Regions from separate parts of the Streptomyces nigra genome, predicted to be linked through region 3. Evidence: riboswitches for the same ligand, from Rfam matches in the RefSeq annotation. Region 3 holds a riboswitch; each other region holds the start of a gene.
What was found. A riboswitch is a leader RNA that binds a small molecule or an ion and turns the genes downstream of it on or off. The one in region 3 is predicted to bind cobalamin.
Positions count from the first base shown of each region.

Region 1: another riboswitch for cobalamin. It lies ahead of DC008_RS07455 (cobalamin biosynthesis protein); the one in region 3 lies ahead of DC008_RS00365 (ABC transporter substrate-binding protein).
Region 2: another riboswitch for cobalamin. It lies ahead of DC008_RS28280 ((2Fe-2S) ferredoxin domain-containing protein); the one in region 3 lies ahead of DC008_RS00365 (ABC transporter substrate-binding protein).
Region 4: another riboswitch for cobalamin. It lies ahead of DC008_RS23235 (ribonucleoside-diphosphate reductase subunit alpha); the one in region 3 lies ahead of DC008_RS00365 (ABC transporter substrate-binding protein).

Region 1 covers NZ_CP029043.1:1,594,934-1,602,114, forward strand. The annotation lists gene DC008_RS07430 (alpha/beta hydrolase family protein) at 1-1,125, opposite strand; gene DC008_RS07435 (class II aldolase/adducin family protein) at 1,196-1,915, opposite strand; gene DC008_RS07440 (lysozyme) at 2,114-2,881, shown strand; gene DC008_RS07445 (inorganic phosphate transporter) at 3,035-4,267, shown strand; gene DC008_RS07450 (hypothetical protein) at 4,308-4,529, shown strand; cobalamin riboswitch at 4,636-4,775, shown strand; gene DC008_RS07455 (cobalamin biosynthesis protein) at 4,878-5,840, shown strand; gene DC008_RS07460 (cobyric acid synthase) at 5,837-7,181, shown strand, end outside.
Region 2 covers NZ_CP029043.1:6,131,568-6,138,748, reverse strand. The annotation lists gene DC008_RS28295 (phytoene desaturase family protein) at 1-337, opposite strand, end outside; gene DC008_RS28290 (inositol monophosphatase family protein) at 441-1,298, opposite strand; gene DC008_RS28285 (gamma-glutamyltransferase family protein) at 1,398-3,221, opposite strand; gene DC008_RS28280 ((2Fe-2S) ferredoxin domain-containing protein) at 3,385-3,783, opposite strand; cobalamin riboswitch at 3,843-4,021, opposite strand; gene DC008_RS28275 (methylmalonyl-CoA mutase family protein) at 4,163-5,965, shown strand; gene scpA (methylmalonyl-CoA mutase) at 5,965-7,181, shown strand, end outside.
Region 3 covers NZ_CP029043.1:63,694-70,874, reverse strand. The annotation lists gene DC008_RS00375 (ABC transporter ATP-binding protein) at 1-668, opposite strand, end outside; gene DC008_RS00370 (FecCD family ABC transporter permease) at 665-1,696, opposite strand; gene DC008_RS00365 (ABC transporter substrate-binding protein) at 1,777-2,802, opposite strand; cobalamin riboswitch at 2,831-3,008, opposite strand; gene DC008_RS00360 (PP2C family protein-serine/threonine phosphatase) at 3,271-4,629, opposite strand; gene DC008_RS00355 (transposase family protein) at 5,063-5,827, opposite strand; gene DC008_RS00350 (hypothetical protein) at 5,965-6,447, opposite strand; gene DC008_RS00345 (DUF1963 domain-containing protein) at 6,988-7,181, opposite strand, start outside.
Region 4 covers NZ_CP029043.1:4,983,557-4,990,737, forward strand. The annotation lists gene DC008_RS23230 (ribonucleotide-diphosphate reductase subunit beta) at 1-309, opposite strand, end outside; gene DC008_RS23235 (ribonucleoside-diphosphate reductase subunit alpha) at 366-2,720, opposite strand; cobalamin riboswitch at 2,845-2,969, opposite strand; gene DC008_RS23240 (GNAT family N-acetyltransferase) at 3,022-3,528, opposite strand; gene mctP (monocarboxylate uptake permease MctP) at 3,602-5,230, opposite strand; gene DC008_RS23250 (DUF3311 domain-containing protein) at 5,227-5,490, opposite strand; gene DC008_RS23255 (GntR family transcriptional regulator) at 5,655-6,419, opposite strand; gene DC008_RS23260 (extracellular solute-binding protein) at 6,776-7,181, shown strand, end outside.

The sequences.
Region 1 (7,181 bases), 1.5 Mb from region 3:
TCAGACCAGCGGGGTCAGGAAGCGGCGCAGCGACTCCTCGTAGAACTCCGGGTCGGCGTTCCACATGGCGGCGTGCGGTGCGTCCCGCACGGTGTGCAGGGTGACCAGGCCGGGGTGGGCGCGGGCCAGGCGGCGGGACAGGGTCCAGGGGGCGACCCGGTCGCCGGGACCGTGGAAGACGACGGTGGGCACGGTGACGCCGTCGAGGGCGTCGGTGCCGGAGCGGTCGGCGGTGAGGTTCGCGCGGCCCTGGGCGGCGCGGACGGCGAGGGGCAGCAGGACGCTCGGGGTGTGCCGGGCGGCGGCCAGGGCGCGCAGCGTGGTCTCCCAGCTGAGCACCGGGGAGTCCAGGACGAGCCCGGCGACCCGGTCGCGCAGGCTGGAGCGGGCGGCGGCGCGCAGCGCCATGGTGGCGCCGGTGGACCAGCCGAGCAGGACGACCTTGCGGGCGCCGTAGCGGACGGCGTAGCGGATCGCGGCGTCGACGTCGCGCCACTCGGTCTCGCCGAGGTGGTTCAGGCCGTCCGGGGAGCGGGGCGCGCCGAGGTCGCCGCGGTAGGCGAGGGCGAGCACCGGGACATGGCGGGCGTGCAGGGGCCGCATGAGGTTCATGGCGTGTTCGCGGGTGGTGCCCAGGCCGTGCACCGCGATGATCCAGGTGCCCCGGGCGCCGGGCACGAACCAGGCGGGCAGCGAACCGAGTTCGCCGGGGATGTCGATGTCGGCGTGGTCGAGGCCGAGGGTGGCGCCGGGGTTGCCGACGTACACGTTGGGGGTGAGCCAGACGCTGTCGCCGGGCTTGAGGTCGCCGTGGGTGACGCGCTCCAGGCGCCGGACGACGGTGTCGGCGGTGTGCCGCGCCGTCTCGAGGACCGGCCCGACGACGGCGTGCGAGCCGTCACCGGCCAGACCGTAGGTGCCGGGGCGCAGCGAGGCCAGGTCGCGGGTGAGGGCGATCTGCCCGGGGGCCGTGGCGTGCACGGTGAGCCGGGGTTCGGTGGGCAGCGGGCGGCCGGGCGGTGCCGTCAGGGCGGCGCCGCTGGCGAGCCGCCCGGCGGCGACGCTCGCGGCGCCGGCGGCCAGGGCCACGGTGACGGCTGCGGCCGTCGTTCGGACAGTGCGCACCCGTCCAGTGTCCGGAACGACGGGTCGGTCGGCCAGTGGGAGGGCGGGGCGGGGTGACCCGGCCCCGGTGTCAGCCCCGCTGCCCGTACCCCTTCAGCCGCTCCCCCACCTCCGCCACCTGGTCCTCGGAGAGGAGGGCCGGGGTCAGGCCGGGGACCGAGGAGGCCGTGAGCCAGACGCGGCACATCCACTCCAGCTGGGCCGTGCGGTCGTACGCCTGGTCCAGGGTGGCGCCGTGGGCGACGGTGCCGTGGTTGCCCAGGAGGCAGGCGGTGCGGCCGGTGAGGGCCCGCAGCATGTTCTCGGCCAACTCGCGCGTGCCGTACGTCGCGTAGGGGGCGACCCGGACGGGTCCGCCGAGGGCGGCGGCCATGTAGTGGATCAGCGGGAGCTCGGTGACGAGGGTCGAGACGGCCGTCGCGTGGACGGCGTGGGTGTGCACGACCGCGCGGGCGTCGGTGGCGCCGTGGACGGCCAGGTGCATGGGCAGCTCGCTGGTCGGCACCAGCGTGCCGAGCACCTGCCGGCCGTCGAGGTCGACGCCCGTGACGTCCCGGGGTGTGAGCCGGTCGTAGGGCACGCCGGACGGTGTGACCAGCACGGTGTCCCCGACGCGGACGGAGACGTTCCCGGAGGTGCCGACCACGAGGCCCTCGGCGACGGTCCGGCGGGCCGTCGCGACCAGGGCCTCCCAGGCCGCCGCCTCCTCGGGCCGCACCGTGCGCCGGTCCGGAACCTCCTCGTCCCGCGGTTCCCGTGCGTCCCCCTGCTCCCACCGTTCCTCAGCCATACGGCGATCCTGCCAGGCGCGGTGCGCGAAGTCGCCGGTGCGCGGGGGCACTTTAGGGCGGAGGGGCGACCTCCGGGAGGGCGCATAGCGGTACATATCACCCAGTCCACCTTCTTGGCGTGCAATCGATCAGAGTTCAACGATCTTCGGATAATCTCCGGGTGATTTGCCGCACACGTCGCCATTCCGGGGGGAACCATGGCCCGTGCCCGCAAACCGTCCCGTCGCCGTGACCGGCGCACCCACCGCTCCCGTCTCGCGGCGGCCTGCGCGGCGGTGCTGGCGCTGAGCGCCACCGCCCTCGCCGGGACCCCGGCCGCCGCCGCCGGGAAACCGAGAGGCCACGACGTCTCCTCGCACCAGAAGAACGTCGACTGGCAGGCCGGCCGGGCGAAGGGCGCCCGGTTCGTCTACGTCAAGGCGACCGAGTCGCACACGTACCGCAACCCCTACTACGGCCAGCAGTACGACGGCTCCCGCGCCGCCGGCCTGGTGCGCGGCGCCTACCACTTCGCCCTGCCGGACCGGTCCTCGGGTCGGGCGCAGGCGGCGTTCTTCGTGCGCAACGGCGGCGGCTGGCGGCCCGACGGCTGGACCCTGCCGCCGGCGCTCGACATCGAGTACAACCCGTACAGCAAGAAGCACAAGTGCTACGGGCTGCGGAAGACGGCGTTGGTCTCCTGGATCCGGGCGTTCAGCGACGAGGTGCGCCGGCTGACCGGCCGCCGACCGGTGATCTACACCACCGCCCACTGGTGGAACACCTGCACCGGGTCCTCCCGCGCCTTCGCCGGCGACCACGCGCGGTGGGTGGCCCGCTACGATGCACCGAGCCCCGGAACACTGCCTTCCGGATGGCGCGCCTGGACCTTCTGGCAGTACGACAACGCCGGCAGCCTGCCGGGTGACCAGAATCTCTTCAACGGGTCGCTGACGCAGCTCAAGAGGTTCGCCCGGGGCCGCTAGCCGGGCCCCGCCCGGGCCGTGCGGACGGAGGGCTTCCGTTCATTGGGGAAACCCTCCGTCCCGGACACCGTGCGGCCCGCCCCAGTTCACCTTCCGTTCACTCAGGTTTCCTACGTTCATCGAGCCAATGACCTCGAACGATTGCCTGGGTAAATGGAAAACTTCTCGCTGATCCTCGCGATCGTGGTGGTAACCGCGCTCGCGTTCGATTTCACGAACGGTTTTCACGACACCGCCAACGCGATGGCCACCACCATCTCGACCGGTGCGCTCAAGCCCAAGGTCGCGGTGGCCATGTCCGCCGTGCTCAACCTTGTGGGCGCTTTCCTCTCCGTGGAGGTCGCCAACACGATCTCCAAGGGTCTCGTCGACGAGACCGGCATCCGTCCCGAGGTCATCTTCGCCGCGTTGGTCGGCGCGATCCTCTGGAACCTCCTCACGTGGCTGGTGGGCCTGCCCTCCAGTTCGTCGCACGCCCTCATGGGCGGCCTGATCGGCGCGGCCATCGCCTCGGCCGGCGTCGGCGCCGTCCACGGTGACGTGCTCGTCACCAAGGTCCTGCTCCCGGCCATCGCCGCCCCGATCGTCGCGGGCGTCGCGGCCCTGCTGGCCACGCGGCTCACCTACCGGCTCGGCCGGAAGGCCGACGGCGAGGCCTCGAAGAAGGGCTACCGCGCGGGCCAGATCGCCTCCGCGGGCCTCGTCTCGCTCGCCCACGGCACCAACGACGCGCAGAAGACCATGGGCATCATCACCCTCGCCCTGGTCGCGGGCGGCGCCCTCGCCCCCGACTCGGACCCTCCCACCTGGGTGATCCTCTCCGCCGGTCTGGCCATCGCGCTCGGCACCTACCTCGGCGGCTGGCGCATCATCCGCACCATGGGCAAGGGCCTGACCGACCTCCAGCCGCAGCAGGGCTTCGCCGCCCAGACCAGCGCCGCGACGGTCATCCTGGCCTCCTCGCACCTCGGCTTCTCGCTGTCCACCACGCACTCCGTCTCCGGCGCCGTGATGGGCGCGGGCCTCGGCCGCAAGGGCGGTGTGGTCCGCTGGTCCACGGCCACCCGGATGTTCGTCGCCTGGGGTCTGACGCTGCCGGCGGCCGCGCTGGTCGCCGCGCTCGCCGAGTATGTGACGGGCCTCGGCACCTGGGGCACCGCCGCCGTCGCGGTCTTCCTGGTCGCCTCCAGTTTCGCGATCTGGAAGATCTCCCGCCGCGAGGTCGTCGACCACACCAACGTCATCGCCGACGACGAGCCGGCCGGCGTGGTGACCACCGCCATGGCCGCCGTGACCCCGCCTCCCACGGGCACGGTGACCGAGGACCTCGCGGTCACCGTCCCGGCTCCGGCCGGCGGACCCGAGCCCACCAAGCTCGGCGTCTGACTCCCGGTCACTCCTCCCGGCAACCCAAGGAAGCAGCAGTATGAAGATCGACTGGGCGGCTCTCGGCTCCGTCTTCGGTGTCAGTCTCGTGGTCACGGTGGCCCTCGTGGGCCTGTTCACCCTCGGCATCGCGGGCCTCTCGCGCCGCGAACGGGCGGTCGCGCAGGGCGACTCGGCCGCGCTCGCGGTCACCGGCGCCTACGCGTGCTTCGCCGCCTGCACGGCGGCCGTGGCCTACGGCATCTATCTCATCGTGGCCTGACGTACGGCCTTCGACTCCTGAGGTGCGCGACGGAACTCCGTCGCGCACCTTCGGTGTGTGTGGGCCTGCGCACACTCTCCCGTCGCAGGTCACAGGCAAGTTGACGGCCGTCGCGACCCGTGGTGGACTTCCGGAGCCATCTACGGCGGCAGAAGAGGAAGCCGGTGCGAATCCGGCGCGGTCCCGCCACTGTCACCGGGGTAGATACCCCCGGGAGCCAGGAACTCTCGCCGCCGGTCTCGTCGAACCAGGGCGTGGACACCCTGAGTGAGGACATCACGCGATGCTCGCCTGCCGATCGTCACGCAGTACCGGACCCCTGTCTGACGCCACCACCGGCTGAACCCCGTGCGTGCCGAACGCGTCTTCGCGTACGGCGCCGCCGCCGGACTCCTCGGTGACCTGCTGCTCGGCGATCCACGCCGGGGGCATCCGGTCGCCGCGTTCGGACGTGCCGCGGGCGCCGTGGAACGGGTGTTGTGGCGCGACCACCGCGCCTGGGGTGTGCTGCACACCGCCGTGTGCGCCGGAGGCGCCGTGGCGGCCGCCGCGCTCGCCGCCCGCGCCGTGCGCCCCTCCCCCGCCACCTCCGTCGCCCTGACCGGCGCCGTCACCTGGGCCGTCGTCGGCGGCACGTCGCTCGCCCGCGAGGCCCGGACGATCGGGCGCGCCCTGGAGGCCGGAGACGTCGACGCGGCACGGGCGCGGCTGCCGCACCTGTGCGGACGCGACCCGCAGGCGCTGGACGCCGACGGGATCGCGCGGGCCGTCGTGGAGTCCGTCGCCGAGAACACCTCGGACGCCGTGGTCGGCGCACTGGTGTGGGGAGCCGTCGCCGGCGTGCCGGGCCTCGCGGGCTTCCGGGCCGTCAACACCCTCGACGCCATGGTCGGGCACCGCTCCCCCAGGTACCGCCGCTACGGCTGGGCCTCGGCACGCCTCGACGACGTCGCCGGCTGGCCGGGCGCCCGACTGACCGCCGCGCTGGCCGCCGTCGCCGGGGGCGATCCCCGGGGTGCCGTACGGGCCTGGCGGGCCGACGCCCACCGGCATCCCAGCCCCAACGCGGGCCCCGTGGAGGCCTCGTTCGCGGGGGCGCTCGGCGTGCGGCTGGGCGGGACGCTGTCGTACGGCGGCCGGGTGGAGCACCGGCCCGTGCTCAACGGCGCCGCAGGACGGGCCGTCGAGGTCGGGGACATCGAGCGGGCCGTCCGGCTCTCGCAGCGGGTGGGCGTGCTCGCGCTGGGCGTGTGCGCCGGCGCCCGGCTGCTGCCGGGGCGGCGGCGCGGGACGAGAGGAAGGACCTCGTGAACGGTGGACTCCTGGTCGCCGGCACCACCTCCGACGCCGGCAAGAGCGTCGTCACCGCCGGGATCTGCCGGTGGCTGGTGCGGCAGGGCGTGAAGGTGGCGCCCTTCAAGGCGCAGAACATGTCGCTGAACTCCTTCGTGACCCGCGAGGGCGCGGAGATCGGGCGCGCGCAGGCCATGCAGGCGCAGGCCTGCCGGGTGGAGCCGACCGCGCTGATGAACCCCGTGCTGCTCAAGCCCGGCGGCGACCGCAGCAGCCAGGTCGTGCTGCTCGGCCGGCCGGTCGGCGAGATGAGCGCCCGCGGCTACCACGGCGGCAGGCAGGAGCAGTTGCTCGGCACCGTGCTCGACTCGCTCGCCGAACTGCGGGGCGCGTACGACGCGGTGATCTGCGAGGGCGCGGGCTCCCCGGCCGAGATCAACCTGCGGCGCACCGACATCGTGAACATGGGGATCGCCCGCGGCGCGGACCTGCCCGTGCTGGTCGTCGGCGACATCGACCGCGGTGGTGTCTTCGCCTCGTTCTTCGGGACCGTGGCGCTGCTGGCGCCCGAGGACCAGGAGCTGGTCGCCGGGTTCCTCGTCAACAAGTTCCGCGGGGACGTCTCGCTGCTGGAGCCGGGCCTGGACATGCTGCACGGCCTGACCGGCCGGCGGACGTACGGCGTGCTGCCGTTCCGGCACGGCCTCGGCATCGACGAGGAGGACGGCCTGCGGGTGTCGCTGCGCGGCGCGGTGCGCGAGTCGGAGGTGGCCGCCCCGGTCGGCGAGGACGTGCTGCGGGTCGCCGTGTGCGCGGTGCCGCTGATGTCCAACTTCACGGACGTCGACGCCCTCGCCGCCGAACCGGGCGTCGTCGTGCGGTTCGTGGACCGGCCGGAGGAGCTGGCCGACGCCGACCTGGTCGTCGTGCCCGGCACCCGCGGCACCGTGAAGGCGCTGCGCTGGCTGCGCGAGCGGGGGCTGGCGGCGGCGCTGGTGCGCCGGGCCGCCGAGGGCCGGCCGATCCTCGGGATCTGCGGCGGTTTCCAGGTCCTCGGCGAGCACATCGAGGACGACGTCGAGAGTCGCGCCGGCCATGTCGACGGCCTCGGTGTGCTGCCCGTACGGGTGCGGTTCGCCCGGGAGAAGACCCTGACCCGGCCGGTCGGCGAAGCGCTCGGCGAACCCGTCGAGGGCTACGAGATCCACCACGGCGTCGCCGAAGTCCTGGCGGGTGAACCCTTCCTGGACGGCTGCCGGGTCGGCCAGACCTGGGGCACCCACTGGCACGGCTCGCTGGAGTCGGACGGCTTCCGGCGTGCCTTCCTGCGGGAGGTGGCGGCCGCCGCGGGCCGCCGCT
Region 2 (7,181 bases), 6.1 Mb from region 3:
GCGGCCCGAAGGACGCGGCCGTCTCGGCGACGGACCGGGACAGCACGGCGGCGGTGCCGTCGGCGAAGGGGTGGGCCATGGGCAGCCCGGCGTGCAGCCACTCGAGCCCGTAGCGGTCGAGCGGCATCGCCCGGAACGCGGGCGAGTTGATGCCGAGGGGGTGGGCGGCCGAGCAGGGGTCGTGCCGGAAGCCGGGCAGCGTCAGCTCCTCGGTGCGGGCCCCGCCGCCGACGGTGTCCCGTGCCTCGAACACGGCCACGGAGAAGCCCCTGCGGGCCAGCTCCACGGCAGCGGTCAGGCCGTTCGGTCCCGCACCCACCACGACTGCGTCGAGCATCGACGGCACGTTCGGACCCCTTCGTCAGGCGGCGGCCTAGAGGAATCAGGATAGGCCGGGGCCTTGTCGCCCCACCTCCGCTCCCCCGCGGCCGACTCTATTCCTACGCCGCTCGCCGCGCTCCGCCGGACAGGAGTCCCGCCACCCGCCGGGCCGTGGCGGCGTCGCGGGCCGCCGTGAACGGCAGGGCGTTGCCCCCGGTGATACGGAACGGCTCCCCCGTGCGCGTCAGGTGGGCGCCGCCCGCCTCCTCCACGAGCAGCAGTCCGGCAGCGTGGTCCCATGCGGCCTCCCATCCGAAGGCGGTGGCCTCCAACTCGCCCCGCGCGATGGCCAGGTACTCCAGACCCGCCGAGCCGCACGGGCGCGGGGCGACGCCGTCGGTCCACAGGCCGAGCAGGGCCCGCTTCTGCTCGTCGGTGGTGAAGTCCGGGTGGGAGGTGGCGACGCGCAGGTCGCTGCCGGGGTCCGGGGCTCCGGCGTGCAGCCGCTCGCCGTCGAGGAAGGCGCCCCGGCCCCGTACGGCGGTGGCCAGCTGGTCGAGGGCGGGTGCGTAGGTCCAGGAGGCGAGCACGACGCCGTGCCGGGCGAGGGCGACCAGGGTGCAGAAGCCCGTGTCGCCGTGCACGAACTGGCGGGTGCCGTCGACGGGGTCGACGATCCACACCGGGGCGTCGCCGCGGATCGCGTCGTACACGGACGGATTCGCGTGGACCGCCTCCTCGCCGACGACGACCGAGCCGGGCAGGAGGGCGCCGAGGGCCTCCGTGAGATACCGCTCGGCGAGCCGGTCGGCGTCGGTCACCAGGTCGTGCGGTCCGCTCTTGCGGTCGACCTCGTGGTCGGCGAGCCGGCGGAAGCGGGGCATGATCTCGGCGGCCGCCGCCTTGCGGACGGCGTCCTCCACGTCGGTGGCGTGCTGGGCGAGAAACTCTTCGATGGTTTCGTTTTCTTCGATCACCCGTCCATGGAAACACGTGCCACTGACAACGCCCGCCCGCCGGGTGACCTGCGGACGGACTCCCGGTGAACTCGCGTGGTCGCTGCCCCTCGGGGCCCCTCAGCGTCCGACGGCGTAGCCCTGCATGCCGCGCGGGTTCGCCGCGGCGGACAGCACCCCCGTTCCGGGGTCCCGGGCGACCGCGCACAGGCGGCCCTCCGACCAGGCGTCGCCGACCGTGACGTCGTGACCGCGCCGCCGCAGCCCGTCGATCACCGCGGGGGCGGTGCGGCCCTCCACGGTGACGCTCCCGGGCCGTGTCCCGCGCGGGTAGAAGGAGCCGGGGAAGCTGTCGTTGTGCCAGTTCGGGGCGTCGATCGCGCCCTGCAGGTCGAGGCCGCCGCGGACCTGCCCGCGCAGCGCGACCGCGAGGAAGAAGTGCAGCTGCCACTGGTCCTGCTGGTCCCCGCCGGGGGTGCCGAAGGCGAGGACGGGCACGCCGTCGCGCAGCGCGATGCTGGGGGTGAGCGTGGTGCGCGGGCGCCGGCCCGGGGTCAGGGAGTTCGGCAGTCCCTCCTCCAGCCAGGTCATCTGCAGGCGGGTGCCGAGCGGGAAGCCGAGTTCGGGCACGACGGGGTTGGACTGGAGCCAGCCGCCGCTGGGGGTGGCCGCGACCATGTTGCCCCACCGGTCGACGATGTCGAGGTGGCAGGTGTCGCCGCGGGTGAGCCCGTCCGCGGCGACCTCGGGCTCGGCCGGCACCGGCGCCACGGGCGACTTGGCGACCGTCGGCTCCCCGGCGCCCGGCGCGACGGAACCGGGCGCGGCGGCCTCCCCGCGCGCGTGGGCGCCCAGCCGGGGCACGCGCCCGCCGGGGCTGCCGGGCCGCAGCTCGAAGGAGGCGGCCTCGCCCACCAGCCGGCGGCGATCGGCGTTGTAGGCGTCGGACAGCAGGTCGTCGAGCGGCACCTCGGCGGCGTCGCCGTACCAGGCCTCCCGGTCTGCCATGGCCAGCTTGCAGCCCTCGACGAGCAGGTGGACGTAGCCGGCGGACCCGTACGGCGGCAGCTCGTCGGGGAGCAGGGCGAGCTGCTGGAGGAGCACCGGGCCCTGGCTCCAGGGCCCGGCCTTGCACAGGGTCCAGCCGTTCCATTCGTACGTCGCGGGGGCCTCGTAGGTCGCGGACCAGCCGGCGAGGTCGGCGGCGGTGAGGGTGCCGGTGTGGCGCTCGCCGCTGGTGTCGAGGGTGGGCCGCTGCGCCTGCCGGACGAGCGCCTCGGCGATGAACCCGGTACGCCACACCGCGCGCGCGGCCTCGATCTGCGCGACGCGGTCGCCGGCGCCGGAGATCTCCTCGAGCAGGCGCTTCCAGGTGGCGGCGAGGGCCGGGTTCCGGAAGAGGGCGCCGGGGCGCGGCGGCTCGCCGTCGGGCAGATACACCTCGGCGGAGGAGGTCCACTCCGTCTCGAACAGCTCGCGCACGGTCTCCACGGTCTCGCCGACCCGCTCCACGGGCGCGTGCCCGTGTTCGGCGTAGTGGACGGCGTACGCGAGGACGTCGGCGGGTGCCAGGGTGCCGTGGTCGCGCAGCAGCACCATCCAGGCGTCGAAGGCGCCGGGCACGGCGGCGGCCAGCGGTCCGGTGCCGGGGACGAGGTCCAGGCCGAGGCCGCGGTAGTGGGCGACGGTGGCGTCCGCGGGGGCGACGCCCTGGCCGCACAGCACCCGCACCTCGCCGCCCGCCGGGGCGAGGAGGATGGGCACCTCGCCGGCCGGGCCGTTCAGATGCGGTTCGACGACGTGCAGCACGAACGCGCCCGCCACGGCGGCGTCGTAGGCGTTGCCGCCTCGCTCCAGCACCGCCATCGCGGACTGCGAGGCGAGCCAGTGCGTGGAGGACACCATGCCGAAGGTGCCCTGGAGGGTGGGACGGGTGGTGAACATGGCGGGCGTCACCTCGCGGTCGGGGCCGGACGGGTCCGTCCGATCTTGCGTGACCGCCTGTTCGATGTTCAACCGTCCATGGGGGCACGGAGCGAGGGTGGCGTGAAGGTGTGGCGGTCGGGCACCCGTGGCGGGCACGCAGGGCGGGGCCACGGGCGGCCGGTCAGCCCTTCCCCGAGGCCCGCGACGAGGGCGGGGAAATGGTGTGAAAGGCCAGGATCTCCGGGCAGGGAGCAACTCCGGGCCCACCGGCCCGTACCCAGGCGATGACGTCCTCGGTGGCGTCGGGGTCGTTGACGAGGCCGAGCCACACCGGCCGGGCGCCCGCCGCGCGCGCCGCGGCGGAGGGCTGGACGACGACCACGTTGGCGTGGTCGCAGACGTCCAGGCAGTCCGAGACACGGACCGGGACGCTCTCCTGCAGCCGGGCGGCCTGACCCGCGTGGTCGACACCGGTCACCTTGGGGCTGCCGCAGCAGCAGTCCCGGCAGAGCACGACCCGGCAGGGCGTGGACGGAATCTGCCGATCCGGGAGCGACGGCTGGGGCGGGGAGACGGACATACACGCCTTGAGGGTCGGGGCTCGTACGCGGAGCCGGCCTGCGGAGGGCCTCCCCGCCCGGGGGCGTGGAGGTGCCGGCAGGTCTTCGGACTCGGGTTCGTCCCGGCGGGGCGCCTTCCCGGTCTCCCAGTGGCGTGCCTGCCCCGCCCGTCCCCCTCACCGCTGCGCGTCAGTTCCGGATTCGCACCGGATTCCCTGGCCCCGGAGAAGGGGCGCGACCAGCCCCACGAGGCTATCAAGTCAGGGCCCGGAGCCACTCGTTCAGCGTGCCCGCGCGGGCACCGCCGGGGTCCCGAGACCCAGGTCACAATCTGGAAGAGGGCAAGGTCACAGCCATGCCCCCTGCTGCTCCTTTGACCATCTGACCTAGCATCCGAGCATGACGGTCCTGCCTGACGACGGGCTCTCGCTGGCCGCCGAGTTCCCTGACGCAACCCATGAGCAGTGGCGACACCTGGTGGAAGGTGTGCTGCGCAAGGCGGGCAAGGACGTGTCGGGGACGGCTGCCGAGGACGCCCTGTCCACCCCACTCGAGGACGGGATGCGCTCCCGCCCGCTGTACACCGCGCGTGACGCCGCGCCCGACCCCGGCCTGCCCGGCTTCGCCCCCTATGTGCGGGGTGGTCGCCCCGAGGGCAACACCGCCGGCGGCTGGGACGTACGGCAGCGGCACACCACGGCCGCGGACGGCGTGGTGCTGGCGGACCTGGAGAACGGCGTCACCTCGCTCTGGCTGGTCCTCGGCGAGGCGGGCATCCCGGTGTCCTCCCTCGGCAGCGCCCTCGACGGCGTGTACCTCGACCTCGCCCCGGTCGTCCTGGACGCGGGCGCCGAGTCGGAGGCCGCCGCACAGGCGCTGCTCGCCCTGTACGAGGAGCGCGGCGTCGCCAAGGACGCGGCACGCGGCAACCTCGGCTTCGACCCGCTCGGCCACGAGGCCCGCACCGGTACGTCCCTGCCGTTCGCCCCGGCCGCCGCGCCGGCCCGGCGGTGCGCCGAGGAGTACCCGGGGCTCAGGGCCCTGACCGTGGACGCGCTGCCGTACCACGAGGCCGGCGGCTCGGCCGCGCAGGAGCTCGGCGCCGCGCTGGCCACCGGTGTGGCGTATCTGCGGGAGCTGACCGAGGCCGGGCTGACGGTCGAACAGGCCGCCGGCCAGTTGGAGTTCCGCTACGCGGCCACCGCCGACCAGTTCCTGACCATCGCCAAGCTGCGGGCGGCGCGCCGCCTGTGGGCACGGGTGACCGAGGTGTCCGGGGCGCCGAGCGCCCAGGTACAGCACGCCGTGACCTCGCCGGTGATGATGACCCGCCGCGACCCGTGGGTGAACATGCTGCGCACCACGGTCGCCACGCTCGCGGCCGGTGTCGGCGGCGCCGACTCGGTGACCGTGCTGCCCTTCGACCACGCGCTGGGCCTGCCCGACGCGTTCGCGCGGCGCATCGCCCGCAACACCTCGACCATCCTCATCGAGGAGTCCCACCTCGCCCGGGTCATCGACCCGGCGGGCGGCTCCTGGTACGTGGAGCGGCTCACGGACGAACTGGCCCACGCGGGCTGGGAGTTCTTCCAGCGGATCGAGCGGGCGGGCGGCCAGGCCGCCGCGCTGCGTTCGGGACAGCTGCGCGACGACCTCGCCGCCACCTGGGAGGCCCGCACCGGCAAGCTGGCCAAGCGGCGCGAACCGGTCACCGGGGTCAGCGAGTTCCCGCACCTCGGCGAGCAGCCGGTGGTGCGTGAGCCCGCGCCCGAGCCGCCGTCCGGCGGTCTGCCGCGGGTCCGGCGCGACGAGGCGTACGAGGCGCTGCGCGCCCGCTCCGACGCGCATCTGGCCGCGACCGGCGCCCGGCCGCGGATCTACCTGGCCGCGCTCGGCCCGGCCGCCGCCCACACCGCGCGTCTGACCTTCGCCTCGAACCTCTTCCAGGCCGGCGGCATCGAGCCGGTCACCGAGGGCACCTTCGAGGAGAGCGGCGCCACCGAGGCGTGCCTGTGCTCCAGCGACACCGTGTACGAGGAGCAGGCGGCCGAGGTCGCCGGGCGGCTGAAGGCAGCCGGTGCCGCGCATGTGTTCCTCGCCGGGCGGCCCGGGGACCACCCCGGGGTCGACGGCCATGTCTTCGCGGGCTGTGACGCCGTCGCCGTCCTGTCCGCCACCCTCGACCGCATGGGAGTGTCCTGATGGGAATCCCCGACTTCACCGGGATCGAACTGGGGACCCCGGCCGCGGCGGGCGGCTCCGACGAGTGGCGTACGGCCGTCAAGCAGGCCACCGGCGGCGACGAGCCGCTGTGGGAGACGCCCGAGGGCATCGCGGTCAAGCCGCTGTACACCGGGCGTGACCTGGAGGGCCTGGACTTCCTGGGCACCTACCCGGGCATGGCGCCGTATCTGCGCGGCCCGTACCCGACGATGTACGTCAACCAGCCGTGGACGATCCGCCAGTACGCGGGTTTCTCCACCGCCGAGGAGTCCAACGCGTTCTACCGGCGCAATCTGGCGGCCGGTCAGAAGGGCCTGTCGGTCGCCTTCGACCTGCCCACGCACCGCGGCTACGACAGCGACCACCCGCGGGTGACGGGTGACGTCGGCATGGCGGGCGTGGCCATCGACTCGATCTACGACATGCGGCAGCTGTTCGACGGCATCCCGCTGGACAAGATGACGGTGTCGATGACGATGAACGGCGCGGTGCTGCCGGTCCTCGCGCTGTACATCGTCGCCGCCGAGGAGCAGGGTGTACCGCCCGAGAAGCTGGCCGGGACCATTCAGAACGACATTCTGAAGGAGTTCATGGTCCGCAACACCTACATCTATCCGCCGAAGCCATCGATGCGGATCATCTCCGACATCTTCGCCTTCACCTCGCAGCGGATGCCCCGCTACAACTCGATCTCCATCTCCGGCTACCACATCCAGGAGGCCGGTGCGACGGCCGATCTGGAGCTGGCGTACACGCTCGCGGACGGTGTGGAGTACATCCGCGCGGGCCGCGAAGCCGGCCTGGACGTCGACGCGTTCGCGCCCCGGCTGTCGTTCTTCTGGGCGATCGGCATGAACTTCTTCATGGAGGTCGCCAAGCTGCGCGCGGCGCGCCTGCTGTGGGCGAAGCTGGTCAGGCAGTTCGACCCGAAGAACTCCAAGTCGCTGTCGCTGCGCACCCATTCGCAGACGTCGGGATGGTCGCTGACCGCGCAGGACGTGTTCAACAACGTCACGCGCACCTGTGTCGAGGCGATGGCGGCGACGCAGGGCCACACCCAGTCCCTGCACACCAACGCGCTCGACGAGGCGCTGGCCCTGCCGACCGACTTCTCGGCGCGTATCGCCCGCAACACCCAGCTGCTGCTCCAGCAGGAGTCGGGCACCACCCGGGTCATCGACCCGTGGGGCGGCAG
Region 3 (7,181 bases):
GCGGGCGGTCCGGAAGCGGTGACTTCACCCTCGTACAGGACGTAGAGGCGGTCGCAGAAGCAGGCGGCCAGGTTGAGGTCGTGCAGGGCGAGCAGCACGGTCGCGGGCAGGCGCCGAAGGGTGCCGAGCACGGACAGTTGATGCCGGATGTCGAGATGGTTGGTGGGTTCGTCGAGGACGAGGAGGGTGGGCTGCTGGGCGAGGGCCCGCGCGATGAGGACGCGTTGGCGTTCGCCGCCGGAGAGCCGGTCGAAGGTGCGGTCGGCCAGGTGGACGGCGTCGACCGCCAGGAGTGCTGAGTCGATGAGTTCGGCGTCCTCGGGGGTGTCACCCGCGAGCAGCCGTTTGTGCGGGGTGCGGCCCATGGCGACGACCTCGCGCACCGCGAGGTCGAAGTCGGCTGCCGGCTCCTGGACCACCGCCGCCACGGTGCGGGCCAGCTGCCGCACGGGCAGCGACCAGGCGTCGGCTCCGTCGACCTTGACCTCACCCGCGTCGGGGCGCAGCACGCGGTAGACGGTGCGCAATAGGCTCGACTTGCCGCTGCCGTTGGGGCCCACGAGCCCGATGGTCTCGCCCGGACGGGCGGTCAGAGACACGTCGCGCACCAGGTGGCGGGCTCCGGCGGTGAGCGTGACGCCGTCGACGCTCAGATCGGCCGCGGTCATGCCACACCTCGGTCGGTGCCGCGCCGGGCGTCCCGCCGCATGAGCCACAGAAAGAACGGCCCGCCGCACAGGGCCGTAAGGACGCCGACGGGTATCTCCATCGGCGCGGCGATCGTCCGCGCGGCGATGTCGGCCCAGACGAGGAAGACCGCTCCGCCGAGCGCCGCCGTCGGCAGGACCCGGCGGTGGTCGCCGCCGACGAACAGGCGCACGATGTGGGGCGTCATCAGGCCGACGAAGCCGATCGGCCCGGCCGCCGCGACCAGCACGCCCGTGACGAGGGAGAGCAGGACGAACAGCCGGGCACGGAAGCGGGCCACGTCCAGCCCCATGGTGGTGGCCGCCTCCTCGCCGGCCAGCAGCAGGTTCAGGTTGCGGGCCTGCGTCAACAGGACGCCGACACCGAGCAGCAAGGCCGTGCTCGGCAGCCACAGCGTGCCCCAGTCGACCCCGCCGAGACCGCCGAGGGTCCAGGCGAGGACCGCGCGGGTCTCGTTGCCTCGATCGGTGGTGAGCAACAGCAGATCGAGGACCGCGGTGAGCGTCGCGGCGATCGCCACGCCGGACAGCACGAGACGCGAGGAGGTGATGCGTCCGCCGGTGCGGGCGGTGGCGTACACGAGCAGGAGCGCCCCCAACGCCCCCACGAAGGCTGCCACCGACAGGGAGACCGGACCGAACAGGGTCACCCCGAACACGATGACGGAGACCGCGCCGAGGGACGCCCCCGAGGAGACGCCGAGCAGGTACGGTTCGGCGAGCGGGTTTCGCACCAGCGCTTGAAGGGCGGTGCCGACCACCGCGAGGCCGGCGCCGGTGACCGCCCCGAGCAGCACCCGCGGCGCTCGCACGTCCACCACGATGATCTCCCGGGCCCGCGACCAGTCAGGCTGCTGCCAGTCGGCACCCAGTGCGTGCGTCACGATGCCCCACACCTGGGTGGGTGGCACCTGGACGGATCCGATCGCGAGTCCGGTGACGGCGGAGACGACGAGCAGGGCGGTGAGCACCAACAGCGTGACGGCCAGCCCGGTTCGGCGCTCTCCTGGCTCGGTAGTCTTCCGTCGTCGGACTCGCGTCTCGACGGATGTGACGGTGGTGGTCCGGGTCACCGGAAGCTCTCGGGGTGCAGTCCGCGGGCAAGATCGTCGACGGCGTAGGCCGAGCGGATCCCCACCAGCGTGGCGGTCAGCGGCAGAACGACGAACCGCCTGTTCCTGACCGCGGGTACGTCGGCGAGCGCGGGCTGGGACAGCAGGAACCTCTTCTTCTGCTCGACGCTTCCGGCGCCCTCGTAGTCGTAGACGGCGATGACTTCCGGTTTGCGCTCGATGACCTGCTCCCAGGAGACGTCGCCGAAGACGTCGTCGAGGTCGGCGAAGACGTTCTCGCCGCCGGCCAGCCGGATGAGCTCGGTGCCGAGGCTCTTGCCGCCGGCGGTGAAGGCGGCCTTGTCGCCGCTGTCGTAGACGAAGACGGGCACCTCGGGTTCGCCCTCGACCTTGCCGGCGGCCTTGCCGACGCGGCTCTTGAGGTCGGTGACCAGCTTGTCGGCCCGGTCCGGGACACCGAAGATCCTGCCGATGGTGCGGACCTCGTCGTAGGTGTCCTCCATCGTCACCTTCTTCTTGCCGCAGTACTCACGGTTGAGGTAGGTGTCGATGCCCGCGTCGGCGAACGCCGTGCGGGAGCGGCCCTCCTTCTCGGTGAAGGCGCTGCCGTAGCCGCCGTAGACGAAGTCGGGTTCGGCATCCAGGATCTTCTCGAACGACGGCTCCTTCCGCGCCAGTTCGGGAACCGCCTCGTAGTCCTCCTTCAGCTCGGGCAGCACCGCGGAGTCGGGGAAGGCCGTGCCGACCATGCGATCCTTCAGGCCGAGGGCGAGCATGAGTTCCGCCGGGTGCTGATGGATGGTGACCACCCGCGACGGCGGCCTGTCGTACGTCGTCCTCACACCGCAGTTGTCGACGGTGACCGGGAAACCTGCGGGCACGGCCGCGGTGGCCTTCGCGTCCCCGCCGCTCTCGTCGGCCGCACCGCAGCTCGTGGTCAACAGCACTGACGACAGAGCCACGGCAGCGGCCGTGGCACGAAGGAACCCGCGCGTGCGGGCAGGGGTGAACAGCTGGGACACGTGAAGCCTCCTGGAGTCCGCGCTCCTCGGATCGGGCCCGCGACGGACCAGTGTCCTGACTCCCGGATCGACGCTTCCTCCGCCTTCCCGCGCGGTGCGCAGTGGCGTGTCGGAGGGGCGCTCCCCGGTCACAGTGGCGGGACCGTGCCGGATTCGCACCGGCTTCCTGTCTCCCGTCGCGGCGATGACCAGGTGATCCTACGATTCCCCGAGTCATCGGCAAAGGCCGAGGGGTTCCGGCCGCACACACCACGCCTCCTCAACGCTCCGTGGACGGCCCGAAGGACGAGTCGCTCAGCGTGCTCCTCGCCCCGTCGCACCACCCGGGGCGGCTACCTTGCGGGACGGGAACCGCCCTGCGGCGAGGTCCACTTGCCTACTGGGTCCGCCCGAGGGGCGAGCGCCGTGCTGATCACTCGTGACCGCGCTCGGGTGACTGCCCGTCAGGCGGCGCTGGCCTCGGAGCTCTTATGCCGGGAGTTGTGGGGGACTGGTGCCGGCCGGAATGCGCAGGGCGAGGATGGCCATGTCGTCCTGGCCGTCGCTCGGGTGGTGATCGGCCAGGACCTGCACGAGTTCGTGCAGGGGCCGGTTGGCGTGGGTGGCGGCGAGGTCGGCGAGAGCGGTCAGGCCCACGTCGATGGAGTGGGCTGGATGTTCGATGAGGCCGTCGGTGAAGAAGAGGAGGATCGAGCCCGCGGGTAGGGAGCGGGTGTGGTCGGGGCGGTGTTCACCGGTGCTCACCCCGAGCGGCAGGCCGGGCTCGGCGTGCAGGTACTCCGTTTCCAGGTCAGGGCCGATCAGCAGGGGAGGATAGTGCCCGGCCGTGCTCCATCGCAGTACCCACCCGGATGGGTCGGGTTCGATACGGGCCAGGCACGCTGTAGTGACCGGGACATCCGCAGTGGCGTGCAGGGTGCGGTCCAGTTGGGCGAGGATCTCGCTGGGCGGGGTACGGCGGTCGTACAGCAGCGCCCGGAGCATGCTGTGGGTCTGCGCCATGGCGGCCGCCGCGTACAGGTCGTGGCCGCCTACGTCACCGATCATGATGCCGACCGTGTCGTCGGGCAGCACGATGGCGTCGTACCAGTCCCCGCCGAGCCGGTTGGGTTCATCGGCCGGCCGGTAGACGGTGGCGGCGGTGAAGGGGCTCAGATCGGGCAGCGTGGGCAGCAGCAGACGCTGGAAGGTCTCCGCGCTGTCACGGACCTGCCCGAACAGGCGGGCGTTCTCGATCGCGATACCGGCGGCGCCGGCGAGGGCGACCACCACGTCCTCGTCATCGGGGCCGAAAGGACGGCCGTCGAGACGTTCGGACAGGTAGAGGTCGCCGTAGATCTCGCCGCGGACACTGATCGCCACGCCCAGCAGGGTGCGCATGGGCGGATGACCGGGCGGAAAGCCGGCGGAGGCGGGATGCGAAGGGATGTCGTCGACGCGGAGTGGTTCGGGATTGTGGATGAGATGCCCGAGCACGCCACGACCGTGGGGGAACGCCACCCCGCCCAGATCGGCGCGTTCCGTCTCACTCAGCCCCGCCGTGATGAAGGCCTTGAGATACTCGCCGGACTCGTGCAGCACCCCCAGGGCGCCGTACCGCGCGCCGACCAGTTCCATCGCGGTGGTGACGATGCGCCGCAGCACAGCCGAGAGATCCAGTTCCCCGCTGATGGCCAGCACCGCGCCCAGCAGACCCTGCAGCCGGTCCTTGGCGTCGGCCAGGGCTTGTAACTGCGCACCGATCTCGTCCAGCTCGGTGTCCAGCTGCAACCGCAGGTCAGGAACCTTCGGCTGCTCGGTCCGCCCGGTCTGGTCCTGGTCACTCAACGCGCGTGCCTCTGGATCGTGTCATGTGCGGTCAGTGGGAGTCGGGTCCACCTCTACCTAGGGCCTTTCGACGGGAGGCGGCCAACGGCGCAAGCTTTGCCCCGTTTCGTTCATCCGCAAACAGGCCATGTGCCCAGCTGCGTGTGCGTGGACCAGGCGGGCGGGGATGGCATGGACGGAAGCCGTGTCACTCCGGGCGGAAGTCGTGGCAGTGTCTTCGCGCCCAGCTCGTCGCCGCGCGTTGCGCCGGTACGTCGCACCCGATGAGCCGCTCGCGCCGAGTCCGGCCGGTCGCGGCGGCCGGGGCTCCCACGGCCACGGCTCTGCGTATCGAATAGCACCGCGCAGCCGCGTGTGCTCATGTCTACGCTGACGGAGTGACATTGGTGTGGGTGTTCCGGCAATTCAGGAACGGGCAGGTCCTTTTCCAACTTCAGTTTGAGCAGGTGAGGTGGAGGGGGAGGGCTGCTTGGACGAGGCTGGTGATGCGGGTGGTTGAGCAGCGGAGCTTGCGCAGGAGCCGCCAGGACTTGAGGGTGGCGACGGCGGGTTCGACCAGGGCTCGGATTTTGGCCTGTGAGCGGTTCACGGCTTGCTGGCCTTCGGACAGGTTTTCCCATCGGCCTCGGTAGGGCACGCGGACAGCAGGTCCGGCGCCCTGGTAGCCCTTGTCGGCCCAGCAGCGGATCTTTGCCGCGGTCAGGGCGTTGAAGATGCCGTGTTCGCGTGCGGCGCGGATGTCATGGACGGCTCCGGGTAGGGCGGGTGAGGTCCACAAGAGACGTCCGGCTGGGTCGGCGAGGATTTGGACGTTCATGCCGTGCTTCTTGTGCTTGCCCGAGTAGAACGGCCTGTCGGCAGCGATCCGGTCGATGGGCAGGAGGGTGCCGTCGAGCAGGACGAACGCACTCCTCGACGCCTCGCGGACTGCTTGTTCGAGCGTAGGCGCCAGGGCGGCCAGGAGGTCGACGGCTTCGGTGATGCAGCGGTAGGCGGTCGTCGTGCCGATGCCGAACCCGGCTGCGAGCTGGGAGTAGGGGTGCCCGTTGCGGCGGTGGGCGAGGGTGAGCAGCGCCTGTCGGCCGGCGCTCAACCGGCGCCACCGGCTGCCGATCGCACGGCGACGTTCGCGCAGACGGGCGGTGAGGAAGCGAAGATGCGTGCTGGACAGGTCCAGTCCGGACGGGTAGACAAACACGTGAAGCCTCTGGCGGCTCGGGTGATCTTGGTCGTGAACCCATCTACCAGGAGCTTCACCGGCCTGCCGCCCCGATGCCACTGACGCGAGGGCAAGTTGGATAGGCTCAATGCTCTGAGAGCCGTCGTTTGGTGCAGTTAGCCGAGGGACGCGAAGGGGTTCGAGAACGAGGTCAGGTCGCTCGCGCGGACCAGGCTGAGCTCGCTGGGTTCGATCCCGGACCCGGACAGGACCACGTCAGTCCTCTCGATACGTCCCCGCGCGACCCAGTAACGATTGTTGCACCAGAGTTCGAACGTGATGGGCTCGCCGTCTGCGGCGATGGTGACGGGTTCGGAGGCCGGCAGGCTGGCCGGGGGTTCCTCGCCCGGGTGGTAGTAGATCTCGAAAGCCTCTTCCAGAGCCTCGCTGGTCCGTGCGTTGCCGGAGGAGGCGCTGAAAACCGTGACGTGCTCGACCTGTGGGTCGAAGTATGGAGAGCCGAACCATAGGCACACATGGGTATCGCCGGTGTCCGAGTCGTAGCCGCGGCCTTTGACCTGCCGTGATTCCGGCCAGTTGGCGTCGACAGCGAAGACGCTGAAGCCCTCTGTCGATCGGGGGCTGCCTTGGGCCTTCATGGGATCTCCCGCATGCTCGTCCGTGACCAGGCATCCTGCCACCGCGACAGAACCAGCGGGAAGGCGGGTGTGCCTACAGAGCTCGCGCCTAGGTCGTGTCCGCAAAGTCCCGTCGTTCGCCCGTAGGGCGGGCCGAGCGGTGTCCGGTGCGTGCTCTCGGTGTGCCGGGCGGACTCCCGCGTACTGGTTGTACGCGGGTGGGCGGCCGGTGCGGCGAGAGTGCGTGCCGGGCGCCGGGCGGCAGGCGGGACTTTGCGGACACGACCTAGGGCCGGTCGGTGCACAAACACACGATGCAGGACCACCCGCATCACCGGCTTGGTCAAGGCCGTCCTCCCCCTTCACCTGACAACGGCAAGCTGAGGTTGGAAAGTGCTCACTGACCGTCATCCACTCTGTGTGCCACCGTCTTGCTGACGGCCTCCTGTGGTGTGGCCGGCGTCGGCTCGCCGGTCGGTGGGCGGGCGCGAGGGCGGTGTGTGCGGATGCCCGGCGGCGACTGGTGCGAGGGGTTCGCCGGCTGGGCGGAGGTCTGGTGCCCTACTCGGTGAACTCGGTCACGGAAAGCGCCTTGTCCACCCGGGCGGCCGCCAGGTCGTCATGTCGGATCACGAAACTTCCGTAGTAGAACTCGTCCGCGGCGGGAAAACGGGCCAGTGCCATCCATTCGCTTGTCAGTCGGTGCTTCTCCTTCTCCACATGGGAATACCATTTCGCCACCGGGATGACGATGT
Region 4 (7,181 bases), 4.9 Mb from region 3:
CGGATCGGGGAGGTAGGTGTCCAGCAGCGTCAGATAGAACTGGACGTGCACGGCCTCCTCGAACAGCTGGCGCGACAGATACAGCCGCGCCTCCGGGGAGTTGATGTGCTTGTACAGGGTCAGCACCAGATTGTTCGCGACGATCGAGTCACCGGTCGCGAAGAACGCCACCAGCCGCCCGATCAGGTGCTGTTCGGCCGGGGTCAGCTTCGCGAGGTCGGCGACGTCCGAGTGGAGGTCGACCTCCTCGACGGTCCAGGTGTTCTTGATCGCGTCCCGGTAGCGCTCGTAGAAGTCCGGGTAGCGCATGGGGCGCAGGGTCAGCTCGAAGCCGGGGTCGAGCAGGTTCTTGGTCGTGCTGGTGGTCACTGGCAGGCCTCGCAGGACTCGGGGTTCTCAAGGGAGCAGGCGACGGCCTCGGGGTCGGCGGCCTGCTGGACGGGGACGGTGGCGCGGGCCGCGCGGGCGATCCTCGTCGCCGGGCGGGAGCGCAGGTAGTACGTGGTCTTCAGCCCCTGCTTCCAGGCGTACGCGTACATCGAGGAGAGCTTCCCGATGGTCGGCGTCTCCAGGAACAGGTTCAGGGACTGCGACTGGTCGAGGAACGGCGTGCGTGCCGCCGCCATGTCGATCAGGCCGCGCTGCGGGATCTCCCACGCCGTGCGGTACAGCGCCCGTACGTCCGCCGGGATCCACGCGAAGTCCTGCACCGAGCCGTTGGCCTCGCGCAGCGCCTCACGGGTGCGGGCGTCCCACACGCCGAGCCGCTTCAGCTCCTCCACCAGATACGAGTTGACCTGGAGGAACTCGCCGGACAGCGTCTCGCGCTTGAACAGGTTGGAGACCTGCGGCTCGATGCACTCGTAGACACCGGCGATCGACGCGATCGTGGCGGTCGGGGCGATGGCCAGCAGCAGCGAGTTGCGCAGGCCGGTGGTGGCGAGGCGGTCGCGCAGCGCGGCCCAGCGCTCGGGCCAGGTCAGCTCCACGTCGTAGTGGTCGGGGTGCAGCACGCCCTGGGCGGTGCGCGTCTTCTCCCAGGCCGGCACCGGCCCTTCGCGCTCGGCGAGGTCGGCGGACGCCTCGTACGCGGCGAGCATGACGCGCTCGGCGATCCGCGTGGACAGCGCCTTCGCCTCGGGCGAGTCGAAGGGCAGCCGCAGCTGGAAGAAGACGTCCTGCAGACCCATCGCGCCCAGACCCACCGGGCGCCACCGGGCGTTGGAGCGGCCGGCCTGCTCGGTCGGGTAGAAGTTGATGTCCACGACCCGGTCGAGGAACGTGACGGCCGTGCGGACCGTCTCGTCCAGGCGCTCCCAGTCGATGTCCCCGTCGCGCACGAAGGCGCCGAGGTTGACCGAGCCGAGGTTGCAGACCGCCGTCTCCCCGTCGTCCGTGACCTCCAGGATCTCGGTGCACAGGTTGGAGGAGTGCACGACGTGCCCGGGCAGGGCGGTCTGGTTGGCGGTCCGGTTGGCGGCGTCCTTGAAGGTCATCCAGCCGTTGCCGGTCTGCGCGAGGGTGCGCATCATCCGGCCGTACAGCTCGCGGGCCGGGAGGGTCTTGCGCGCGAGGCCCTCCGCCTCGGCCGCGCGGTAGGCCGCGTCGAACTCCTCGCCCCACAGATCGACCAGCTCGGGCACGTCGGCGGGGGAGAACAGGCTCCACGGCCGGTCGGCCTCGACCCGGCGCATGAACTCGTCCGGCACCCAGTGCGCGAGGTTCAGATTGTGTGTACGGCGGGCGTCCTCACCGGTGTTGTCCCGCAGCTCCAGGAACTCCTCGATGTCGGAGTGCCAGGTCTCCAGGTACACCGCCGCCGCGCCCTTGCGCCGCCCGCCCTGGTTCACGGCCGCCACGGAGGCGTCCAGCGTCTTCAGGAACGGGACGATGCCGTTGGAGTGCCCGTTGGTGCCCCGGATCAGCGAACCCCGGGAGCGGATGCGGGAGTACGACAGCCCGATGCCGCCGGCGTGCTTGGAGAGCCGGGCGACCTGGTGGTAGCGGTCGTAGATCGAGTCCAGCTCGTCCTTGGGGGAGTCCAGGAGGTAGCAGGACGACATCTGGGGGTGCCGGGTGCCGGAGTTGAAGAGCGTGGGGGAGGACGGCAGGTACTCCAGGCGGCTCATCAGCCGGTACAGCGCGGCGACCTCGTCCACCGCCGAGGAGGTGTCGTCCGCGGCGAGGCCGGAGGCGACCCTCAGCAGGAAGTGCTGGGGCGTCTCGATCACCTTGCGGGTGTGCGGATGCCGCAGCAGATAGCGGCTGTAGAGGGTGCGCAGGCCGAAGTAGCCGAAGCGGTCGTCGGCGGCGGGGTCGACGAGCGCGTCGAGCCGGTCCGCGTGCGTCCGCGCGAACGCGGCGGTCCGGTCGGCGATCAGGCCCTCGCGGTGCCCGGTCGCGACCGACCCCGTGAAGCTCGTGACGCCCTGCGAGGCGGCCTCGGCGGCGATGGAGAGGGTGAGCAGCCGCGCGGCCAGCCGGCTGTACGCCGGGTCCTCGGAGATGAGACCGGCCGCCGCCTCGGTGGCGAGCTCGCGCAGCTCCGCCTCGTCGGCCCGCGCGGACCGGCCGCGCAGCGCGGCGGCGGCGACCCGGCCGGGGTCGGCGTCGGGGAGGTCGGCGGTCAGCTCGGTCAGGGTCCGCAACAGCGCGGCACCGGGACCGTCGTTCTCCGGTTCGGCCGCCGCTGAGGCCGGTTCGGCTGGCGCGATGGTCACGTGAGGCTCTCCCTCGCTCGGCACAGGGCCTTGCGGAGGGCAGGGGGCAGCTCACGAGCGCACGGGGCGTCGCGTCCACCGGCCCATTCCACGAGGCCCGGACGTCTGGGCGCACCGGCCGGGTGGCCGGGACGCACTGTCGGCAGGTCCTCGGACTGACCATGTGCACGGAACATGCACAAGTACACCGTTGCGGGACAGTTCCGGATTCGCACCGGATTCCCCTGCGGCGACAGCGAGCATGAGCATACATCTTGTGCTCGCCCGTCGCGCCACCCCTAGATGTTGTGGCGTGGTGGTGTCAGAGCGTCAACTCATAGGTGACGAGCGTGAGGTCGAGGAGCTCCGGCACGGGGTTCCAGTCCCGTTCCGGGGTGCGGACGAAGCCCAGACGCTCGTAGATGCGATGGGCGCTGTACATGGTGGGCTGGGAGGAGAGGACCACGCGTACACAGCCCTCCGTGGCGCGGGCGCGGTCCAGGCAGGCGCGTACGAGCGCCTCGCCGGCGCCGCGTCCCCGGGCCGCCCGGTCGACGGCGAGCATCCGGATCTCCGCCTCGCCGGGCCCGGCCAGATCCGCCATCGGGCCGCTGCCCGAGACGAAGGTCACGCCGCCGAGGACACGGTCGCGCTCGACAGCGACGAGTACCTCGGCGGCCGCCGCGCGCCTGGCCACGTCCTTGAGCTCATGGAGATAGGAGTCGTCCTCGCCGAAGTCCAGCAGTCCGTCCCGTAGATAGGCCTCTGCGGTGATCTCCCCGAGGATGCCGTACTCCCCGGGGGCCGCCGGCCGGATCACGATGTCCATGCCGCCGAGTCTGCCGCAGGAACACGGCGGCGGGCCGCCGGATTTCTCCGACGGCCCGCCGTGTGCGGGTGGTTCAGTGGGACGAGCCCGCCGTGGCCGGCGGCAGCTCCACCTGGACGCCGGGGTCGCCCGCGTCCGCCGTGTAGTCCTCCGGCTTCGTCTCGTCGACGCCGTCGGGGGCCTTCGCGGCCTTCAGGACGAACGTCAGGACGACGGTGACCAGCGCGTTGAGCACGAACGCCGTCAGACCGATGTAGCCGATCTCACCGATGCCCGGGATCTCCTTGGAGGAGCCGCCGAAGTGCTTCTGCGCCGGGGTCGCCACCCCGTACGCGGCGAGCGTGCCGTAGATCATGCCGACCGCCCAGCCGGCCAGCAGGGCCCAGCGGTGGAACCAGCGGGTGAACAGGCCGCCGACCAGGGCCGGGAAGGTCTGCAGGATCCAGATGCCGCCCAGCAGCTGGAAGTTGATGGCGACCGTCTTGTCCATGGTGAGGACGAAGACCAGCGCGCCCACCTTCACCAGCAGCGACACCAGCTTGGAGACCTTGGTCTCCTGGGCGGGCGTGGCGTCCGGCCTGATGAAGTCCTTGTAGATGTTGCGGGTGAACAGGTTCGCCGCTGCGATGGACATGATCGCCGCCGGCACCAGCGCGCCGATGCCGATGGCCGCGAAGGCCACGCCCGCGAACCAGGCCGGGAACATGTTCTCGAACAGCTGCGGGATCGCCAGCTGCCCGTTCTGCACCTTGATCCCGGCCGCGATCGCCATGAAGCCCAGCAGGGCCAGCAGACCCAGCATCAGGGAGTACAGCGGCAGGATCGTGGTGTTGCGCCGGATCACCTCACGGCTGCGGGAGGACAGCGTCGCGGTGATCGAGTGCGGGTACATGAACAGCGCGAGGGCGGAGCCCAGCGCCAGCGTGGCGTACGTCCACTGGGTCGCGTCCGGCGGGGTGAGCGCCCCGCGTGGCGCGCCCGTGGCCGGGTTGGTCTGGCTGTACGCCTCGCTCGCCTTGGCGAAGATCTCGTCGAAGCCGCCCAGCTTGATCGGGATGTAGATGATCGCCACCGCGATGACGATGTAGATCAGCGTGTCCTTGACGAACGCGATCAGCGCGGGGGCGCGCAGGCCCGACGAGTAGGTGTACGCCGCCAGCACGCCGAAGGCGATGAGCAGCGGCAGGTCCTTGATGAACCAGTTGGTGTTCTCGCCGCCGCCGACGCCCATCACGTCCAGGACGGCCTGGATGCCGACCAGCTGGAGCGCGATGTAGGGCATCGTCGCCAGGATGCCGGTGACCGCCACGGCCAGCGACAGGCCCTTGGAGCCGAACCGCCCGCGCACGAAGTCGGAGGTCGTCACATAGCCGTGCTTGTGCGAGACCGACCACAGGCGCGGCAGGAACGTGAAGATCAGCGGGTAGACGAGGATGGTGTACGGCACCGCGAAGAAGCCCGCCGCGCCGGCCGCGTAGATCGCCGCCGGGACCGCCACGAAGGTGTACGCGGTGTACAGGTCGCCGCCGAGCAGGAACCATGTGACCCAGGTGCCGAACGACCGGCCGCCCAGGCCCCATTCGTCGAGGCTGTGCTCGTTCTCGGCCTTGCGCCAGCGCGCGGCCAGGAAGCCCATGACCGTGACGGCCAGGAAGAAGAAGATGAAGACGCCGAGCGCGACGCCGTTCACGCCGTCGTTCATTCCGCGGCACCGCCCTTCTGGGAGGCGCGGGCGCGCTGGTCACGCTGCCACAGCTTGTACGCGGTCATCGTCAGCAGCGTCGAGATCAGCACCCACAGCATCTGGTACCAGTAGAAGAACGGGATGCCGATGAACTGCGGGTCGGTCCTGCTGTACGAACCCACCCACAGCATCGCCACGAAGGGTGCGGCCAGGCAGAGGCCGATGACCACCCGGGCGGGCGTCACCAGGCCTCTGTTCACTTCTGGTGCATCTGACATCGGACGGCTCCGCTCATTGATCGCCTGGGAAATGCCCGGGCAATGTAGGTGACGGCGCAACCGCAGCGGAAGGCTTTGACCGCCCTTCCGATGTGGAGGAATCGTGTGCACGTCACATGGAGCTGGACAGAAGCGGAATCTTCCGTACCGACCTCGTCCGTACGTCAGTCCTGCGGCCTCTTGAGCCTGGCCACGAACTTGTAGCGGTCGCCGCGGTACACCGAGCGCACCCACTCCACCGGCTGGCCCTCGCGGTCCAGGGAGTGCCGGGACAGCATGAGCATCGGCAGGCCCACGTCGGTGCCGAGCAGACCGGCCTCGCGCGGGGTGGCCAGCGAGGTCTCGATGGTCTCCTCAGCCTCGGCGAGATGGACGTCGTAGACCTCGGCGAGCGCGGTGTAGAGCGAGGTGTACTTGACCAGCGACCGGCGCAGCGCGGGGAAGCGCTTGGCGCTCAGGTGCGTGGTCTCGATGGCCATCGGCTCGCCGTTCGCCATGCGCAGCCGCTCGATGCGCAGCACCCGGCCGCCGGCCGTGATGTCGAGCAGGTCGGCCAGCCGGTCGTCGGCGGTGATGTAGCCGATGTCCAGCAGCTGCGAGGTCGGCTCCAGGCCCTGTGCCCGCATGTCCTCGGTGTACGAGGTGAGCTGCAGCGCCTGCGACACCTTCGGCTTGGCGACGAACGTGCCCTTGCCCTGGATGCGCTCCAGCCTGCCCTCGACGACGAGTTCCTGCAGGGCCTGGCGCACGGTCGTGCGCGAGGTGTCGAACTCGGCGGCGAGCGTGCGCTCGGGCGGCACGGGGGTGCCGGGCGCCTGGGTCTCCGTCATGTCGAGGAGATGCTTCTTCAGGCGGTAGTACTTGGGCACGCGGGCGGTGCGGACGGGGACGCCGCTCTCGTTCTCCGCACTGCTGACGTCGGTGCTCATGCTCCGCCTTCCCGCTCCGGCTGCGGCTCACATCGTGGCACGGTGGCGCGGGGCCTGTCCCCGTACGCTCCGTGATCTGTTCTGTATACCGTCGCCGGGCCGTTTGGTCTAGTCCACAGAATGCAATGGTCTAGCGGCCGATGGCGGCCGCGAGCCGCATTTTCGAGGGTTTCTTACTTAAAGGTTCCTGCATATGTAGGTCGCATAACGGCTGGTAGGAGCCCCTTCGAGCACCCTTGACACCCCTTCTGGTCTGGTCCAAGCTCCGGGTACTGGTCTACACCATTGGTCCAGGTCCCGGCCCATCGCTAGTGCGGGGAGGCAGGGGGGTTTGTGGCATCCCTGAGGAGGGTGGCGTGAAGCGCAGGCTGATATCCGCGATCGGTGTCGCGGGCATGATGATCTCCCTGGCGGCGTGCGGGGGCGACAACGGCGACGGCGGGGGCAAGGCCGGGGCGGACGGGTACGCCGGCGAGACGCTCACGGTGTGGGTGATGGACGGTTCCTCGCCCGACCAGTGGCAGAAGGACGTCGCCGCCGCCTTCGAGAAGAAGACCAAGGCCAAGGTCAAGTTCCAGATCCAGCAGTGGAACGGCATCCAGCAGAAGCTGACCACCGCCCTCTCCGAGGAGAACCCGCCGGACGTCTTCGAGATCGGCAACACCCAGACGCCGGCCTACGCCAAGACGGGCGGCCTCGCCGACCTGGCCGACCTCAAGAACGAGATCGGCGCCGAGTGGACGGCGTCCCTCAACGAGTCCT